DNA from 3 places in the Kineococcus anabasis genome. Region 3 is predicted to be linked to each of the others. Evidence: riboswitches for the same ligand, from Rfam matches in the RefSeq annotation. Region 3 holds a riboswitch; each other region holds the start of a gene.
What was found. Region 3 has a riboswitch for S-adenosylmethionine ahead of ACYQBY_RS10590 (GNAT family N-acetyltransferase). Riboswitches for the same ligand answer to the same signal wherever they lie in the genome.
Positions count from the first base shown of each region.

Region 1 (5,891 bases), on a different contig from region 3:
GCCGTCTCGGGTCTGCCCGTGGACCGGTTCGCCTTCGAGGGCTTCTGCCCGCGCAAACCCGGGGAGCGGGCCCGGGCGCTGGCGGCCCTGGCGCACGAGCAGCGCACGCTGGTGTTCTTCGAGGCGCCGCACCGCACCGCCGCGACCCTGGAGGCGATGGCGGCGGCGTTCGGCCCCGGGCGTCCCGCGGCGGTGTGCCGGGAGCTGACGAAGACCTACGAGGAGGTCGTCCGGCTGCCGCTGGGGGAGCTGGCCGCGTGGGCCGCCGCGGGGGAGGTGCGGGGGGAGGTGTGCCTGGTGGTCGGCCCGGCGCCCACCGCGCCCGAGGACGTGGGCGTGGACGTGCTCGTGGCCCGGGTGCTGGACCTCGTCGCCGCCGGTGAGCGGCTGAAGGACGCGGCCGCGGCGGTGGCGGAGGGCACCACGGTCGCCAAGCGGGAGCTGTACGACGCCGCCGCGCGGGCGCGCCGCCCCGCCCCCCGGTCCTGAGCCGGTCCCGAGCCGGTCCCGAGCCGGTCCTGCCCCGGTCCCGAGCCGGTCCGCACCTGCTCCGGCCCCGCTCCTGGTACCCGCCCACGCGACGGGGCCCCCGGCGGCTCGTGCCGCCGGGGGCCCCGTCGTGCTCAGGGGGTGGTGCTCAGTGGGAGACGGCCTTCTCCGCGCCGGCACCGGTGAGGGAGCGCACCTCCATCTCGGCGGCGCGCACCTCCGCCCCGCGCTCCTTGCTGGTGACCGAGCCCAGCCAGCCGAGGAAGAAGCCCAGCGGGATGCTGATGATGCCGGGGTTGTCCAGCGGGAACCAGGAGAAGTCGATGCCCGTGTCGCGGATCATCGACAGGCTCGCGCCGGTCTGCGGGTCCACCTTGCCGGAGACGACCGGCGAGAAGATGATCAGCCCGATGCAGCTGATGAGACCGCCGTAGATGCTCCACAGGGCGCCACGGGTGGTGAAGCGCGGCCAGAAGAGCGAGTAGATGATCGTGGGCAGGTTCGCGCTCGCGGCGACCGCGAAGGCCAGCGCCACGAGGAAGGCGATGTTCTGGCCGTTGGCGAAGATGCCGCCGACGATCGAGATGGCGCCGATGACGACCACGCTGAGCCGCGCCACCCGCACCTCCGCGTCCGGGCTCACCTGGCCGCGCTTGATGACGCTGGCGTAGATGTCGTGGGCGAAGGAGGCGCTGGCGGTGATGGCCAGGCCGGCGACCACGGCGAGGATCGTCGCGAAGGCGACGGCCGCGATGATGCCGAGCAGGATCTCCCCGCCGAGCTGGTAGGCCAGCAGCGGCGCCGCCGAGTTCGCCTTGCCGGGCGCGGCGAGGATCGTCGTCTTGCCCACCAGGGCGCCGGCGCCGTAGCCCAGGACCAGGGTGAACAGGTAGAAGAAGCCGATGATCCAGATCGCCCAGACGACGCTCTTGCGGGCCTCGCGGGAGGTGGGGACCGTGTAGAAGCGCATGAGGACGTGCGGCAGGCCGGCGGTGCCGAACACCAGGGCCATCGACAGCGAGATGAAGTTGAGCTTCGTCAGGCCGCTCGCGCCGTACTGGGCGCCCGGCCCGAGCAGCGCCTCACCGGCGTTGCCCTCCTTGGCCACGGCCGCACCGAGCAGCTCGGAAAGGTTGAAGCCGTACAGCGCGAGCACCCAGATCGTCATCACGCCGGCGCCCACGACGAGCAGGATCGCCTTGATGATCTGGACCCAGGTGGTGCCCTTCATGCCGCCGATGAGCACGTAGGCGATCATCAGCGCGCCGACGACGGTGATGACGACGTTCTGCCCGGCGGTGCTGGTGATGCCCAGCAGCAGGGCGACGAGGCCGCCCGCGCCGGCCATCTGCGCCAGCAGGTAGAAGAAGCAGACGATGAGCGTGGAGCACGCCGCCGCCATGCGCACCGGGCGCTCCTGCAGGCGGAAGCTCAGCACGTCCGCCATCGTGAAGCGGCCCGTGTTGCGCAGCAGCTCCGCGACGAGCAGGAGCGCGACCAGCCAGGCCACCAGGAAGCCGATGGAGTACAGGAAGCCGTCGTAGCCGTAGATGGCGATGGCCCCGGCGATGCCGAGGAAGCTGGCGGCCGAGAGGTAGTCACCGGCGATGGCGGTGCCGTTCTGGCCGCCGGTGAAGGAGCGGCCGCCGGCGTAGAAGTCGGCGGCGCTGCGATTGTTGCGGCTGGCCTTGATGACGATGGCCATCGTCACCGCGACGAAGACGCCGAAGATGGCGATGTTGACGACCGGGTTGCCGATGTCCGTGGTGGGTGCGGCGGCCGTCGCGAGGGCGGTGAGCATCAGTGTCCTCCTGCCTGGTGGCCGGGAGCGTCCGGCCCCTCGATGCGCTCGCGCAGGCTCGTCGCGTGCGGGTCGAAGTCCTTGTTGGCCCAGCGCACGTAGGCGGTGGTGATCGCGAAGGTCGTGACGAACTGCCCGAGCCCGAACAGCAGGCCGATCGTGATGTTCCCCAGCACCTTGGTCCCCATGAAGCCCGGCGCGTAGGCGGCCAGGAGCACGTAGGTGAAGTACCAGACGAGGAAGAACGCCGCGGCGGGGAAGACGAAACGCCGGAAGCGGCTGCGCAGCGCGGCGAACTCCGGGCTGTCCTGAACGTTCTGGTAGGGGGTGCGGCCCCCGGTTGCCGGTGCGTCCCCGTGCAGGGCACCGGTCGCAGCCCTGCTGCCGTGCGGGTCCGGTTCCCCGGTCGCCGGCGTGCTGCCGTACGTACTCATGCAGACCTCCTCGTCCGCTCGCCGGCCGCGTGGTGCCGCGGTCGCGGTTCTGTGGCTGGCACACCCTAGCCACGCGATCCCCGCCGCACGCCGCTTCCGGAAAGTTGCGGCGTGGCGTGTCGCGCGGTGCTGACGGCACCCTCGCCGTCCCACCAGGCTAGGCGGTGGACGGGCGGGAACGCGGGGGAGAACCCCCGGCGCTGCGCCGGGCGGGGGACGGATTTGGACGACCTCCGCGGCGGCGGCTACTCTGCGGGCACCATCCAGAGCGGCCGAGAGTCCTGGCTCGTCGACGCCGCAGCAACCCCCCGGACATCGGGTGCAGGGTGCTACCGCCAGGTGCGATGGAGTTGAGATGCGCTGTACCCGCCCCACCGTCACCGCGCCCTGTCCGGGAGCCCTCACGTGAGCATCGCGCGCCTGCTGGCCCCTGGGTCCCGCCCCACGGTGTCCTTCGAGCTCTTCCCGCCGCGCACGCCGGCCTCGCGGGAGTCCGTGCTGGAGACGGTCGACGTCCTGGCCGGTGCGGGCGCGGACTTCTTCTCCGTGACCTACGGCGCCTCCGGTTCCACCCGCGAGACCAGCCGCGACCTCGTGGCCCACATCCTCTCCGCCACCCCGGTGCCCGTGGTGGCGCACCTGACGTGCGTGGGGGCCTCCCGCGCCGAGGTCATCGAGACCGTCACCCGCTACCTCGACGTCGGCGTGCGCAGCTTCCTCGCGGTGCGCGGGGACCCCCCGGCGGGGGAGCCGGACTGGTGCCCGCACCCGGACGGCCTCGCCCGCGCCTGCGACCTCGTCGAGCTGCTGCAGGTCGTCGACCGCTGCCACCGCGCCCGCCGCGGGGTCCTGGCGCCGGTCGACGAGGAGCCGCTGAGCGTGGCGGTCGCGGCGTTCCCCGCGGCCCGGCAGGCCGGCTCCGACGCCTGCGACGTCGACGTGCTGCTCGCCAAGCAGCGTGCGGGCGCCGACTTCGCGATCACCCAGGTGTTCTACGAGGCGGACGACTACACCCGCCTCGTGGAGCGGGCGCGCGCCGCCGGGGTCACCATCCCCCTGGTGCCGGGCGTCATCCCGATGACCGACCCCGCCCGGCTGCTGCGCCTGCAGCAGCTGACGGGGGTGCCCGTGCCGCGCGCGCTGCTGGCGCGGCTGGAGCAGGCGGCCGCCGGGGGCCGCGCCGCCGTCCACGCCGAGGGGATCCGGGCCAGCGTCGAGCTGGTGCGGCGCGTCCTCGACGCGGGGGCGCCCGGCCTGCACGTGTACACGTTCAACAAGCACCACGCCGCACTTGACCTGCTCGAGGGCGTACACCTCGACGGCGGGGCCCCGACGGCTCCCGACCTGGCCAGCGGGCCGTGGGTCACGGCTCCTCACCACGACACGCTGCGCCCGGCGCAGCAGGACACCGCGTCCGACCTGGCGAGCGCCAGGCCGGACGGGAGGGGATGACCATGACGCACGACGCCACCCGTCTGCCCACCACGATCCTCGGCTACCCGCGGATCGGGCCGCGCCGCGAGCTGAAGAAGGCGCTGGAGGCCCTGTGGGCCGGCCGCGCCGGTCTGGAGGAGACGGAGGCCGCCGCGGCCGCGCTGCGCGCCCGCACCCGCCGCCGCCTCAAGACCCTGGGCCTGGCCGCCCACGACGCCTCCATCCCGTCGGCGGCCTCGCACTACGACCACGTCCTCGACGCGGCCGTCACCGTGGGGGCCGTGCCCCCGCGCTTCGCGGACGTCGTCGGCGCCGACGGCTCGGTCGACCTCGTGGGCTACTCCACGATCGCCCGCGGCCGCGGTGAGGACGCGCCGCTGGAGATGACCAAGTGGTTCGACACCAACTACCACTACCTCGTCCCCGAGATCGGGCCGGACACCGCGTTCCGCTTCGCCGACGACCGCAAGGTGCGCGAGTTCGCCGAGGCCCTGGAGGACGGCTTCCTCACCCGCCCGGTGCTCGTCGGGCCGGTGACGTTCCTGCTGCTCAGCAAGCCCGCCGAGGGCAGCCCGGAGGGCTTCTCCCCGCTGGGACGCCTGGCGGACCTGGTGCCCGTCTACGCGGAGGTGCTGCGCGCCTTCGCCGCCGCCGGGGCCACCTGGGTGCAGCTCGAGGAGCCCGCGCTCGTCTCGGACACCCTGACCGCGGACGCCGACGCCGTGCACGCCGCGGTGCGCGAGGCGTACGCCGCGCTCACCGCCGTCGAGGGGCGTCCCTCCCTGCTGGTGGCCGCCCCCTACGGCGACCTCGGCGACCTCCTCCCGACCCTGGCCGCCACCGACGTCGAGGCCCTGGCCCTCGACCTCGTCAAGGGCTCCGTGCCCGCCGGCCCGGTCCCCGGCCTGGAGACCAAGGCCGTCCTCGGCGGCGTCATCGACGGGCACAACATCTGGCGCGCCGACCTCGCCGCCGCCCTGGAGAAGCTGGAGCGGCTGCGCCCGCTGGCCGCCTCGGTGGCCGCCGGCACCTCCACCTCCCTGCTCCACGTCCCCCACGACGTGGAGGACGAGCCGCAGCTGCCGGCGGAGCTGCGCGGCTGGCTGGCCTTCGCGGACCAGAAGGTCGCCGAGGTCGTGACCCTGGCCGCCGCGCTGGAGGACCGCGCGGGCGTCGCCGACGTGCTGGAGGCCTCCGCGCAGGCCCGCCGCGAGCGCGTGCAGGCCCCGGGCGTCGTGCGCCCGGAGGTCCGCGAGCGCCTCGCGGGCCTGACCCCGGCCGACGCGCGCCGCAGCGAGTACGACGCCCGGCGCGCCGCGCAGGACGCCGTGCTCGGCCTGCCGCCGCTGCCGACGACCACCATCGGCTCGTTCCCGCAGACCGGCGACATCCGCCGGGCGCGCGCGGCGTGGGCCAAGGGCGAGCTGTCCGACGCCGACTACACCGCGGCGATGCGCGCGGAGATCGACCGCGTCGTGGCGCTGCAGGAGGAGCTCGGCTTCGACGTCCTCGTGCACGGCGAGCCCGAGCGCAACGACATGGTGCAGTACTTCGCGGAGCTGCTCGACGGTTTCGCGGTGACGCAGAACGGCTGGGTGCAGTCCTACGGCTCGCGCTGCGTGCGCCCGCCGATCCTGTGGGGCGACGTGGCGCGCCCCGCCGCGATGACCGTGGAGTGGGCGGCGTACGCGGCCTCCCGCACCACCAAGCCCGTCAAGGGCATGCTCACCGGC
Region 1 covers NZ_BAAIHU010000002.1:187,034-192,924, forward strand. The annotation lists gene rsmI (16S rRNA (cytidine(1402)-2'-O)-methyltransferase) at 1-489, shown strand, start outside; gene ACYQBY_RS04400 (solute symporter family protein) at 638-2,290, opposite strand; gene ACYQBY_RS04405 (DUF485 domain-containing protein) at 2,290-2,652, opposite strand; SAM riboswitch class I at 2,981-3,075, shown strand; gene ACYQBY_RS04410 (methylenetetrahydrofolate reductase) at 3,130-4,176, shown strand; gene metE (5-methyltetrahydropteroyltriglutamate--homocysteine S-methyltransferase) at 4,179-5,891, shown strand, end outside.
Region 1: linked by a shared signal. The riboswitch ahead of ACYQBY_RS04410 (methylenetetrahydrofolate reductase) and the one ahead of ACYQBY_RS10590 (GNAT family N-acetyltransferase) in region 3 are both predicted to bind S-adenosylmethionine.

Region 2 (5,891 bases), on a different contig from region 3:
GCCGGGTCCATCGTCGTCTCGGCGAGCTGGTCGGCGTTCATCTCCCCCAGGCCCTTGTAGCGCTGGATCGGCTTGTAGGTGCGCCCGCGCCTGTTCAGGTCCGCCAGGAGCTGGCGCAGCTCGGCGTCGGAGTACGTGTAGAAGACCTCCGCCGGGCGGCGCCCCGAGCCGGACACCTCCACCCGGTGCAGCGGGGGCATCGCGGCGAACACCCGCCCGGCCTCCACCAGCGGGCGCATGTAGCGGAAGAACAGCGTCAGCAGCAGCGTGCGGATGTGGGCGCCGTCCACGTCGGCGTCCGTCATGAGGACGACCTTGCCGTAGCGGGCGGCCTCCAGGTCGAAGCTGCGGCCCGAGCCGGCACCGACGACCTGGATGATCGCGGCACACTCGGCGTTCTTGAGCATGTCCGCCACGGACGCCTTCTGGACGTTGAGGATCTTCCCGCGCAGCGGCAGCAGCGCCTGGTGCTCCGAGTTCCGCGCCACGTTCGCCGTGCCCAGCGCGGAGTCGCCCTCGACGAGGAAGAGCTCGGTGCGCTGCACGTCGTCGGAGCGGCAGTCCTTCAGCTTGGCCGGCAGGGAGGAGGTCTCCAGTGCGTTCTTGCGCCGCTGGGTCTCCTTGTGGACGCGGGCGGAGACGCGGGCCTTCATCTCCGCGACGACCTTCTCCAGCAGCAGCGAGGCCTGCTGCTTCTCGTCCCGCTTCGGTGAGGTGAGCACCGCCGTCAGCTCCCGCTCGACGATGCGCGAGACGATGCCGCGCACCGCCGCGGTGCCGAGGACCTCCTTGGTCTGGCCCTCGAACTGCGGCTCGGCCAGGCGCGCCGTCACCACGGCCGTCAGCCCGGCGAGGACGTCGTCCTTCTCCAGCTTGTCGTCCTTGCCGGTCGCCTTGAGCCGGCGCGCGTTCAGCTCCACCTGCTTGCGCAGCACCTTCAGCAGGGCCTGGTCGAACCCGGCGAGGTGGGTGCCGCCCTTGGGCGTGGCGATGATGTTGACGAACGACTGGACGGTCGTCTCGTAGCCGGTGCCCCAGCGGACGGCGATGTCCACGTCGCACTGGCGCTCGACCTCCGTGACGGTCATGTGGCCGTCGGCGTCGAGGACGGGCACGTTCTCGCGGAAGGAGTCGGTGCCCTGCAGCCGCCACACGCCCGTCACGGGCGCGTCGGGGGCCAGGAAGTCGGCGAACTCCCCGATGCCGCCGTCGTGGCGGAACGTCTCCTCGTGCGGGCCGTGCTCGGCGGGCGTGCCCGGCAGGCCCCGCTCGTCGCGGATCACGATGGTCAGGCCCGGCACGAGGAAGGAGGTCTGGCGGGCGCGGGCGATCAGGTCGGAGTAGGAGAACTCCGCCTCCTTGAGGAAGATCTGCTTGTCGGCCCAGTACCGGACCCGCGTGCCGGTGACCCCCCGCTTGGCGCGCCCGACGACCTCCAGGCCGGTCGTCCGCTCGAACGGGGCCTCGGGGCCCTCGCCGGCGAAGCGGCCGGGCACGCCGCGGCGGAAGCTCGTCGCGTGGGTCTTCCCGCCGCGGTCCACCTCGACGTCCAGGCGTGCCGAGAGCGCGTTGACGACGCTGGCGCCGACGCCGTGCAGGCCCCCGGAGGCCGAGTACGACCCGCCCCCGAACTTCCCGCCCGCGTGCAGGTGGGTGAAGACGACCTCCACGCCCGACAGGCCCGTGCGGGGCTCCACGTCGACGGGGATGCCGCGGCCGTCGTCGCGCACCTCCACGGAGGTGTCCGCGTGCAGCACCACCACGATCCTCGAGCAGTGCCCACCGAGGGCCTCGTCCACGGAGTTGTCGATGATCTCCCACACGCAGTGCATGAGGCCGCGGGAGTCGGTGGAGCCGATGTACATGCCGGGGCGCTTGCGGACGGCCTCCAGCCCCTCCAGGACGAGCAGGTGCGCCGCGGTGTAGCCCTCCGGCTCCTTCGCGGGGCGGCGGCCCCGGGAGCCGGGTGCGGCGGGGGACGGGTCTGAGCTCACCCGGTCAGGTTAGGCGACCGGCCCGACACGCGCCGGGAGGCTGATCGCTCCTGGCGAACGGGCGACTCTCCCGTGCGGGAACCAGCGGGGGTGGTTGGATGTTGCAGCACAGTAGGGGACAGCAGCTGCTGCCTCCGGCGGGTGTCCGGCCACGGGCCCCCGCGCTGACCAGCCCTCCGGAAGGAGCCCCGTGACCACAGCTCTTGCCAACGACCCGCTGACCGTCGCCGACCGCTGCGACCGCTGCGGTGCTCAGGCCTACGTGCGTGTCCTGCTCGGGTCCGGCGGAGAGCTGCTCTTCTGCGCCCACCACGGGCGCGAGCACCGCCAGGCGCTCCAGGGCGTCGCCGCCGAGATCCAGGACGAGACCGGCCGCCTCACCACCACCCCGCACGTCGCTCCCGACGACGAGCGCTGACCTTGACCGCAGCCCCGACCGGAGCCCGGCAGCACCCCCTGACCCGTGGGTGACGCCGGGCTCCTGCTCGTCGCCCTGGCGATGGCCGTGGGCCTCGCCGGGACCGTCCTGCCCGTGCTGCCCGGTGCGGTGCTCGTCGTGGGCGCCGCGGCCGTCTGGGCGTGGTTCACCGGCGGTGTCGCCTGGTGGGTCCTGCTGGGGGTGGTCGTCGTCATCAGCCTCGGGCAGATCGGCAAGTACCTCCTGCCCGGCCGCCGCCTGCAGCAGCTCGGCATCCCCAACCGCACCCTCGCCGCCGGCGCCCTCCTCGGGGTGGTCGGGTTCTTCGCCGTACCGGTCGTGGGGCTCCCCCTCGGGTTCGTCCTCGGGATCTACCTGGCCGAGTCCGCCCGCCTGCGCGGCGGCGGGGCGCAGGCCTGGCGCTCGACGGTGCAGGCCCTGAAGGCGGCCGGGGTGAGCATGGCCATCGAGATGGGCGCCGGCGTGGTGGCCGTCGCCGGCTGGGCCGTGGCGGCCCTCGCGCTGCGCTCCTGAGCCGGCGGCGCGCGCCGCGGCGGTTGACAGCACACGTCGTCCGCCTCCTAAGCTGCGGGCAGGTCATGAGCGCCAGCGCCAAGCCCCGGCTCGCTGGCCGGCAACCCTCCTCCGCGGCGGGGTGCCCCGGGTGATGACCGGGCCCCGGGCGACCCCCGGGGCAAGCGCGGACCCGGGCCCCGGGTCCTCCCGGCGACAGGAGCCCACGGTGACCCCTCCCCCGGCCACGCCCGCCGGCCCGCTGCTGCGGGTCCGCCGCCACGTCGACCTGATGCGCACCTCCAGCGCCGGCTGTCCCGCTCGGTCCTGACCCGAGCCCAGCAGCCGACCACCCCGCCGCGCGCCGTCGCGCCCGCGGCTCCCGGAGGACCCCGTGACCCGCCCCACCCTGCCCACCGGCCTGCCCGCGACCACCCCCGCCGGCCACCCGGCGACCACCCCTGCCGGCCCGCCGGCGACGATCCCCGCCGCCCGCCGCGGCAGCGCGACCGACGTCCTCGCCGCCCTCGTGCGCGGGATCGCCGCCCGCCCCGCGCTGTGGCGTCCCGCCGTGCGCTTCGACACCCACGAGCGGTACTGGACCCGCCTCGACGCCCCCGCCGGCATCGACGTCTGGCTCCTGACCTGGACCCGCACCCAGGGCACCGACCTGCACGACCACGGCGGGTCCGCCGCCGCGTTCACCGTCGTGGAGGGCACCCTCACCGAGGTCCGGCCGGACACGGGCGGCGCCCTCACCTCCACCGCGCTGCGGGCCGTGCCCGGCGGGGCGCTGCGCACCGTCGAGCCGGACGTCGTGCACGACGTGCGCAACGACCACGACGAGCCCGCGGTGAGCATCCACGCCTACGCCCCCAGACTGGAGCGCATGTCCTTCTACGCCGTCGTGGACGGGCGCCTGGAGCGCGTGCGCACCGTCACCACCGCCGAGCCCGAGGTGGAGGCGTGAGCGCGGCCGTGCCGCTCCGCCGGCCCGTGCGCGGCATCGCCGACGTCCTCGCCGGGGCCAGGGCGCGGCTGCGGCGCCTCACCCCCGCCGAGGCGCACGCCGCACACGCCGGCGGCGCCGTCCTCGTGGACATCCGGCCGATGGCCCAGCGCCTGGCCGAGGGCGAGGTGCCCGGGTCCCTGGTCCTGGAGCGCAACGTGCTGGAGTGGCGGCTGGACCCGACCTCGGGAGCGTGCATCCCGCAGGCCGACCACGACCTGCACGTGGTCGTGCTGTGCCAGGAGGGGTACACCTCCAGCCTCGCCGCGGCGTGCCTGCAGGACCTCGGCGTCCACCGGGCCACCGACGTCGCGGGCGGCCTCGGGGCGTGGCGGGCGGCGGGCCTGCCGGTCGTGCGGGGTGGGACACCGGCCGGCGAGGTCGTCCCGGACGGGGAGCCGCGGCTCGTGTGAGCCCGGCCGGACGCACGAAGGCCCTCCCACCTGACGGCGGGAGGGCCCTCGTGCAGGCGGAGGTCAGCCGCCCCGGGCGCCGACGACCTGACTCACGGTCCGAATCATGATCTTGACGTCACCCCAGAGCGACCAGTTCTCGATGTAGTAGTTGTCGAAGCGGGCGCGGTCCTCGATGGAGGTGTCCCCCCGCAGTCCGTGCACGGCGGCCCAGCCGGTCAGACCGGCGGGGACCCGGTGGCGCGCCATGTACCGGGGCACGCTGCGGGTGAACTGGTCGACGAAGTGCGGGCGCTCCGGCCGCGGGCCCACGAGGCTCATGTCGCCCCGGAGGATGTTGACCAGCTGGGGCAGCTCGTCCAGGGACGACTTGCGGATGAACTTCCCGACCGGCCCGAGACGGTCGTCGTGCTTGATGTTCCAGTTGGTCTGTGACTCGGAGTCGTCGACCGGCTTCAGAGAGCGAAACTTCATGACGTCGAAGGGCTTGCCGTCCAGGCCGACGCGTTGCTGGCGGAAGATGATGCCCGGTCCGCCCTCCCACCGGACGGCGACAGCGACCGCCGCCATGACCGGGGACAGGGCGAGAAGTGCAGCTGCCGACAGGACGATGTCGACGAGGCGCTTGATCTTCCACGAGAACGTGCGGAACGCGGCCCGGCGGACGCGCAGCAGCGGGATGCCCCACACCTGGTCCACGTCGCGGGTCACGGAGTGCACCTCGAACAGGCGCGGCACGATGAAGATCTCGCAGTCGAGGCGGTCACACGTGCGCAGGATGTCGACGAGGTCGGACTCGCGCAGGTTGCCGAACGCGACGATCACGACGCGGATGTCGAAGTCCTCGATGAGCTCGGCGAGCTCATCGTGACGGCCGAGCAGGGGCGCGGGGAGCTCGGAGGGATCATCGACCCGGGGGCGCGAGTCCACGAAACCCACGGGATCGATGCCGTAGTACCGGTGTTCCCGCAGAGTGCGGGTGAGGCGCATGCCCACCTGGCCCGCACCGAGCACGAGGGCCGCGTGCCGCACCTTGCCCTGACAGCGGGCCCGGCGGACCGTGTGGTACGCGAGGGCGCGGATCATCAGGATGCCGACGACGAGGAGACCGACGTGGCCGATGACCTCGTGGAGGGGCCGCATGCCCGGGGCGACGACGCTGAGCGCCAACTCCGTGGCCAAGGTGACGATTCCGCCACCCAGGATGTACGGAAAGTCATCGAGGAGCGACAGTGACAATCGGGAACGGTACAAACCACATACTGCAAACGTGACGATGAGAACACTGAGCGCTACAAACTGGATGGGGTGGAGTTCTCGGAGCGCAGCGAGGGAGGCGAGGAAGACCGCCACATCCCCTGCGACGAGATAGGGGCCAGCCGGTAGTCGCATCAGTCGTGGTCGCAGTCGACGTGAGTCGAACATGCGCGGCTGGAGCACGATCCGGCCGCCGGGACCTTGGTGGTCGAGGCGCAGATCGGTGCCTGACGTCGTCAGCTCAGAGGTGACCATGCGGCTCCCAAATCTTCCGGCGCTTTCCGTCG
Region 2 covers NZ_BAAIHU010000001.1:772,867-778,757, forward strand. The annotation lists gene ACYQBY_RS03560 (DNA gyrase/topoisomerase IV subunit B) at 1-1,994, opposite strand, end outside; gene ACYQBY_RS03565 (DUF7455 domain-containing protein) at 2,185-2,412, shown strand; gene ACYQBY_RS03570 (DUF456 domain-containing protein) at 2,458-2,946, shown strand; SAM riboswitch class IV at 3,008-3,119, shown strand; gene ACYQBY_RS03575 (cysteine dioxygenase) at 3,320-3,895, shown strand; gene ACYQBY_RS03580 (rhodanese-like domain-containing protein) at 3,892-4,347, shown strand; gene ACYQBY_RS03585 (sugar transferase) at 4,411-5,772, opposite strand.
Region 2: linked by a shared signal. The riboswitch ahead of ACYQBY_RS03575 (cysteine dioxygenase) and the one ahead of ACYQBY_RS10590 (GNAT family N-acetyltransferase) in region 3 are both predicted to bind S-adenosylmethionine.

Region 3 (5,891 bases):
GTCACCCGCTCGGTCGTGCGGCCCGTCGCCCGCGTCACCGCCGCCGCGCAGCGCCTCGCCACGGGCAGGCTCACCCAGCCGGCGGAGGTATCCGGGCCCCGCGAGATCGCCCAGATGGCCGCCGCCGTGAACGACTCCGTCGCGGTGCTCACCGCCGCGCGCGACGAGGCGCTCGCCGCCGCGTCGGCGAAGTCGGCGTTCCTCGCGACGATGAGCCACGAGATCCGCACGCCCATGAACGCCGTCATCGGGATGACCGACCTGCTGCTGGAGACGGAGCTGCGCCCCGACCAGCGCGAGCTGGCCGAGACGGTCCGCGACTCCGGCGACGCCCTGCTCGGCATCATCAACGACATCCTCGACTTCTCCAAGATCGAGGCGGGTGAGCTGGAGCTCGACCGCGAGCCGTTCTCCGTGCGCACCTGCGTCGAGAGCACCCTGGCGCTGCTCGGGCACTCCGCGGCCGTCAAGGGCCTGGAGCTCATCGGGCACGTCGACGACTCCACCCCCGAGATGCTCCAGGGCGACGCCGGCAGGCTGCGGCAGGTCCTGGTGAACCTGGTGAGCAACGCGGTGAAGTTCACCGAGCACGGCGAGGTTGCCGTGACGGTGACCGGCGAGCGCCTCGCCGCCCCGGGCGGCGGGCCCGTTCGCCTGCGTGTCGCGGTGCGCGACACCGGTATCGGGATCCCCGCCGACCGCATGGACAGGCTGTTCCGGTCCTTCAGCCAGGTGGACTCCTCCACGACGCGCATCTACGGCGGCACGGGCCTCGGCCTGGCGATCAGCCGCCGGCTCGCGCACGCGATGGGCGGCGACCTGACCGTCGACAGCCTGCCCGGCGTGGGCTCCACCTTCACCCTCACCGTCGTGCTGCCCGAGTCCCACGGCGCCCCGGCGCCGCAGGGTCCCGGTGCGGGCGCCGCCCTCACCGGCCGCACCGCCCTCGTCGTCGACGACAACGCCACGAACCGGCGGGTGCTCACGCTGCAGCTGCAGAGCTGGGGCGTGGAGTGCACGGACGTCAGCTCCGCGGCGGAGGCCCTGGCCCTCCTCGCCGGCGGTGCCTCGTACGACGTGGCGCTGCTGGACATGCAGATGCCGGGCACCAACGGCGAGCAGCTCGCCTGCGCGCTGCGGGAGCTGCCCGCCGGCCGCGAGCTGCCGCTGGTCCTGCTCACGAGCGTCCACTGGCGCCCGGAGGGCGAGCGTGCGCGGCTGTTCGACGCCGTGCTGACCAAGCCCGCCCGCGGCGGTGTCCTGCGCGAGCGGCTCCTGGAGCTGCTGGCCCCGCGGCCCGCAGGTGCCGCGCCGGTGCCGGCCGCGGGGGACGCGGAGGAGGAGCCGCTGCGGGTCCTGCTGGCGGAGGACAACCTCGTCAACCAGAAGGTCGCGCAGCTCATGCTCGCCAAGCTCGGCCACGCCGTCGACACGGTCGACAACGGCCGCGAGGCGGTGGAGGCCATGGGGCGCAAGGACTACGACGTGGTCCTGATGGACCTGCACATGCCGGAGATGGACGGCCTGGAGGCGACCCGCGCCATCCGGGCGCAGATCCCGCAGCAGCGCCAGCCCCGCATCGTCGCGCTCACGGCCAGCGTCCTGATGGAGGACCGCAACGCCTGCACCCGGGCGGGCATGGACCACTACCTGAGCAAGCCGGTGCGCTCGCGCGACCTGGAGAGCGTGCTGGACACCCTGCGCCCGGGGCGCACCCCGGCGCCGGCGTCCGGCCCCGCGCCGGCGTCCGGCCCCGCGCCGGCGTCCGGCCCCGCGCCGGCGCCCGCGCCGGCCGGGCCGCAGCCGGGGACGGGCGCGCGCCCGGAGTCGGAGGCGCTGCTGGAGGCCGAGGTCCGCGCCCGCGTCGAGGAGCTCGGCGGGGTCGCCACCCCGGAGGACCGCGCGCTGTTCGCGCAGCTGCTGTCCTCCTTCGTCGGCCGCGCCCCGGAGACGGTCGCGGACCTCGGGCAGGCCCTGGCGGCGGGGGACGCGGAGCGGGCCACCAAGCTCGCCCACGCCCTGAAGGGCTCGGCGGGGAACCTGGGCGCCGGGCACCTGTCCGCCCTGTGCGCGCAGCTGGAGGCGCGGGGCCGGGCGGGGGACCTGCCGGACCCCGCGGTCCTGCCCCGCGACCTGCTCGACGCGCTGGACGAGGCGTGCCGCGTCCTCACCGCGCTGGCGGAGGAGTTCGGCGCGGGCGCCCCCGCCGAGACCGTCGGGGCGGGCGCCGACTGGTGACGTCCGCGCGCCCCCGTCCGCGTCCGGCACGGCTCCGCCGGTGCGGGATGCGGACGGGGTCGCGTTCGACACCGGCGGGGGCCGCGTCGTAGCGTGACCCGGCCACCGCCGCCCCGCACGGGCCCGGTGGTGCCCCACCCATCCAGAGCGGCCGAGAGACCTGGCTCGACGACGCCGCAGCAACCCCCCGCACGCGCGGGCGCGGGTGCTACCGCCGGGACCGATGGAGGAACGAGCATGGCCCCGACCGTCGTCGCACGCCCCGCCGCGCCCGCGGCCGTCCCGCACGCAGCGCCCGCCGCCCTCCTGCCCGGGCTGCGGGCGGTGCGGGTGCGCCTCGGCGACGAGCTCGCCCGGCCCCTGCTGGAGGGCCTCGCCCACGAGTACCGCGACCTCCTGGGCCACCCCGCGGAGGCGGTGGACGCGGAGCTGGCCTCGGTGCCGGCGGAGGAGCTCGACGCCCCGCGCGGCTGCCTGCTGGTCCTGCTGGCCGGCGGGGAGGTCGTCGCGGGCGGTGCGTACCGGCGCGCGCCGCAGGCCGGGGCGCCCGGCAGGGGCCGTGCCGTCGCGGAGCTCAAGCGCATCTGGACGGCTCCCTCCGCCCGCCGGCTCGGTCTGGGCCGCCTCGTGGTCGCGGAGCTGGAGCGGCGCGCGGCGGCCGCCGGGTACGCGGAGCTGCACCTCACGACAGGCGCGCGCCAGCACGCCGCGCAGGCGCTGTACGCGTCCGCCGGGTACGTGCGCGGGGAGGAGCTCCTGCCCGGGCCGGGGCTCGACCCGGTGGTGGCGTTCCGCAAGGTGCTCCGCCGCGCCGCGCCCGGGGAGCGGACGGACGTGCGGGGGGACCTGCTGCCGCTGCCGCGGCGGGTTCAGCCCGCCGCCTGAGCGCCCCCGCGCGTCGCCTCGATCCGGGCGACGACCTCGTCGGCCATCGCCCGCAGCTCGGCCAGTTCCGCCGCGGAGAACTCCCGGGCCTCGGTGCCCAGCACGCAGTAGTTGCCCAGCACGTGCCCGCGCGAGGTGACCAGCGGAGCGCCGGCGTAGCTGCGGAACCCGTCGACGGTGACCAGCGGGTTGCCCGACTGCGCCGGGTCGGCGGTGGTGTCGGGCACGACGTACGGCTCGCGGGTGCGCACCGACGTCGCGCAGAACGACCACTCCACGGGGGTGCCGCCGACCTCGGCGAGCCAGCCGTCGACGCCGTGGCTGCCCGCGAGGAACTGCGCGTCGTACAGCACCACGGTCACCAGCCCCACGGGGAGGCCGAAGCGCTCGGCCGCGCGGCGGGCGAAGTCGTCCAGCTCTTCCTTCGCGGTGTCGGAGAACAGGTCCAGCTCGGAGATCTCCGCGATGCGGTCGAGGTCCCGGACGGGGTCGGCGGCGCGGTCGGTGCTCACCGGTCCGCACCCCCCGCCCGGTCCGCGTCCTGCGCCCCGTCGGTGCCCGCCGTCCGCGCCAGGGCCCGGTAGGTCTCCAGCCGCACCCACAGCGAGCGCCCGAGGACGCCGAGGACACCACCGCGGGCGCGCACGGCCGCCACCAGGGCGGCGACGCCGTCCGGGCCGGCCTCGGCGGCGGCCGGGTCCACCCCCGCGGTGGCGCACAGCGCGGCCCACGTGCCGTCCACGTCCCCGCCGGCCCGCGCCACCGCGGCCCGCACGTCGGCCAGGGTCGGCGCCGCCAGGCCGTACCCGGGGATCGTCGTCGCTGCCGCCATCGGTCGGTGCCTCCCTGCCGGGCCGGGTCCCGGGCCCGGCGGCTCGCGCCGCGCCCGCTCGGCCACAGTCTGCCCGGCCCGCGCCCCCGCGCGGCGGGATCCGCCGTCCGGGTCCCGCGGTGGCGGTGCCGTTCAGGTGGACCGCGGGGCGTGCCGATGGGACGGGTGACGTCCCGCACCGGCGGACGGGCCGACGGAGGGGGAGAGGTGCGCACCGAACGCACGGCCGCGCTGGCGCGCAGCGCCGCCTTCGCCGTCCTGTTCTGCGTCGCGGTGTACCTCGGGCGCCTGACCGTCATGGACGGCACCAGCCTCAGCCTCGTCTGGCCCGCCGCGGGGGTCGCGGCCCTCTGGTTCGCCGCGCAGCGCGCGGCCGGGACCCGGGTGTTCGACCTCGCGGCGCTCGCGGCCGCCACCCTCCTGCTCAACGTCGCGACGGGTTCGTCCTGGCTCCTCGCGGCGTGCTTCGTCGTCGCGAACGTCGTGCAGGTCACGGTGTTCGGCGCGCTGTTCGCGCGCTGGTGCCCGCAGGCCTGGGGAGCGGGGGGCCGGGAGGCGCTGACGGGCAGCGGGCAGCTCGCCCGCCTGCTGGCGGCGGCGACCGTCGGCACCGCCGCCGGCTGCGCCCTCGGGCCGACGTCGGTGTGGCTCCTCACCGGGCACTGGTCGTGGCTGACCGCCGCGGTGTGGATGACCCGCAACACCGCCTCCGTCGTCCTCGTCGCCGCGGTCGGCTTCCGCGTCGGCGCGGTACTCACCGCCCGCCGGGCACGGCGCCGCGGGACCCGCGCGGCACGGGTGCCCGTGCTCTGGCCGACCGGCTGGCGGCTCGTGGAGCTGGCCGCCGTGGGCGCCGCCTCGGCGATCGCCTACGGCCTGCTGTTCGGCCTCCTCGACGGCCTGCCGGTCGCCTTCCCCCTGCTGGTGCTCACCATCTGGGTGGCGGTGCGCTTCGACACCACGATCGTCGCGGTGCACAGCCTGCTCACCGGGATCGCGGCCGTCCTGTTCACCCTCGCCGGGAACGGCCCGTTCGCCACGATCGGCGACGACGCGACCCGGGCCCTCGTCGTGCAGGCCTACGTCGGCCTCGTCGCCGCCGTGGGGCTCGCCCTGGCCCTGGGACGCGACGAGCGCGACGTCCTCGTCGCCCAGGTGCGGGCGCGCGCCGACGAGGCCGACGAGCAGCGCACGCTCGCCGAGATCGCGATGGCCGAGGCCGAGGCCCGCTCCGAGCTGGCCGAGACCCTCACCGACGCCGTGGACGTCGGCATCGTCGTCGCCGGCGCCGACGGGCGCCTGGTGCAGTTCAACCGGACGGCACGCGCCTGGCACGGGCTCGACGCCGACGCCTCCCTGGACCCGCGCGAGCACGCCGGGGTCTACGGCCTGCGCGGCCCCGACGGGCGTACCCCGCTGCGGGAGGAGGACGTCCCGCTGACCCGGGCCCTGCGCGAGGGGTCCGTGCACGGCGCCGAGATCGTCCTCGCCCCCGTCGGCCGCGAGGCCGTCGTCGTCGTCTGTTCCGGCCGCGCCATGCACCGCGCGGACGGCACCCTCCTCGGCGCGGTCGTCGCCATGACCGACGTCACCGCCGCGCGCGCCCGGCAGCGGGAGCTGGAGGCCACCGCCGCCGAGCTCGCCGAGCGCTCCGCCCAGCTCACGTCCGCCGTGGCGGAGCTGGAGCGCTCCAACGCCGACCTCGCGCACTTCGCCGGCGTCGCCAGCCACGACCTGAACTCCCCGCTCACCGTCGTCGCCGGCTACCTGGAGATGATCGGTGAGACCTACGGGGAGGAGCTGGGCGCGCAGGGCCGCGACTGGGTCGGGACCGCCCTGAAGGGCACCGGCCGGATGAAGGACCTGATCTCCGCGCTGCTCGCGCACGCCAAGGCCGGCGGGAGCTCCGGCGCCCGCGAGGCCACCGACGTGCGGG
Region 3 covers NZ_BAAIHU010000006.1:384,753-390,643, reverse strand. The annotation lists gene ACYQBY_RS10595 (hybrid sensor histidine kinase/response regulator) at 1-2,238, shown strand, start outside; SAM riboswitch class I at 2,374-2,468, shown strand; gene ACYQBY_RS10590 (GNAT family N-acetyltransferase) at 2,476-3,123, shown strand; gene ACYQBY_RS10585 (GAF domain-containing protein) at 3,108-3,635, opposite strand; gene ACYQBY_RS10580 (hypothetical protein) at 3,632-3,955, opposite strand; gene ACYQBY_RS10575 (sensor histidine kinase) at 4,163-5,891, shown strand, end outside.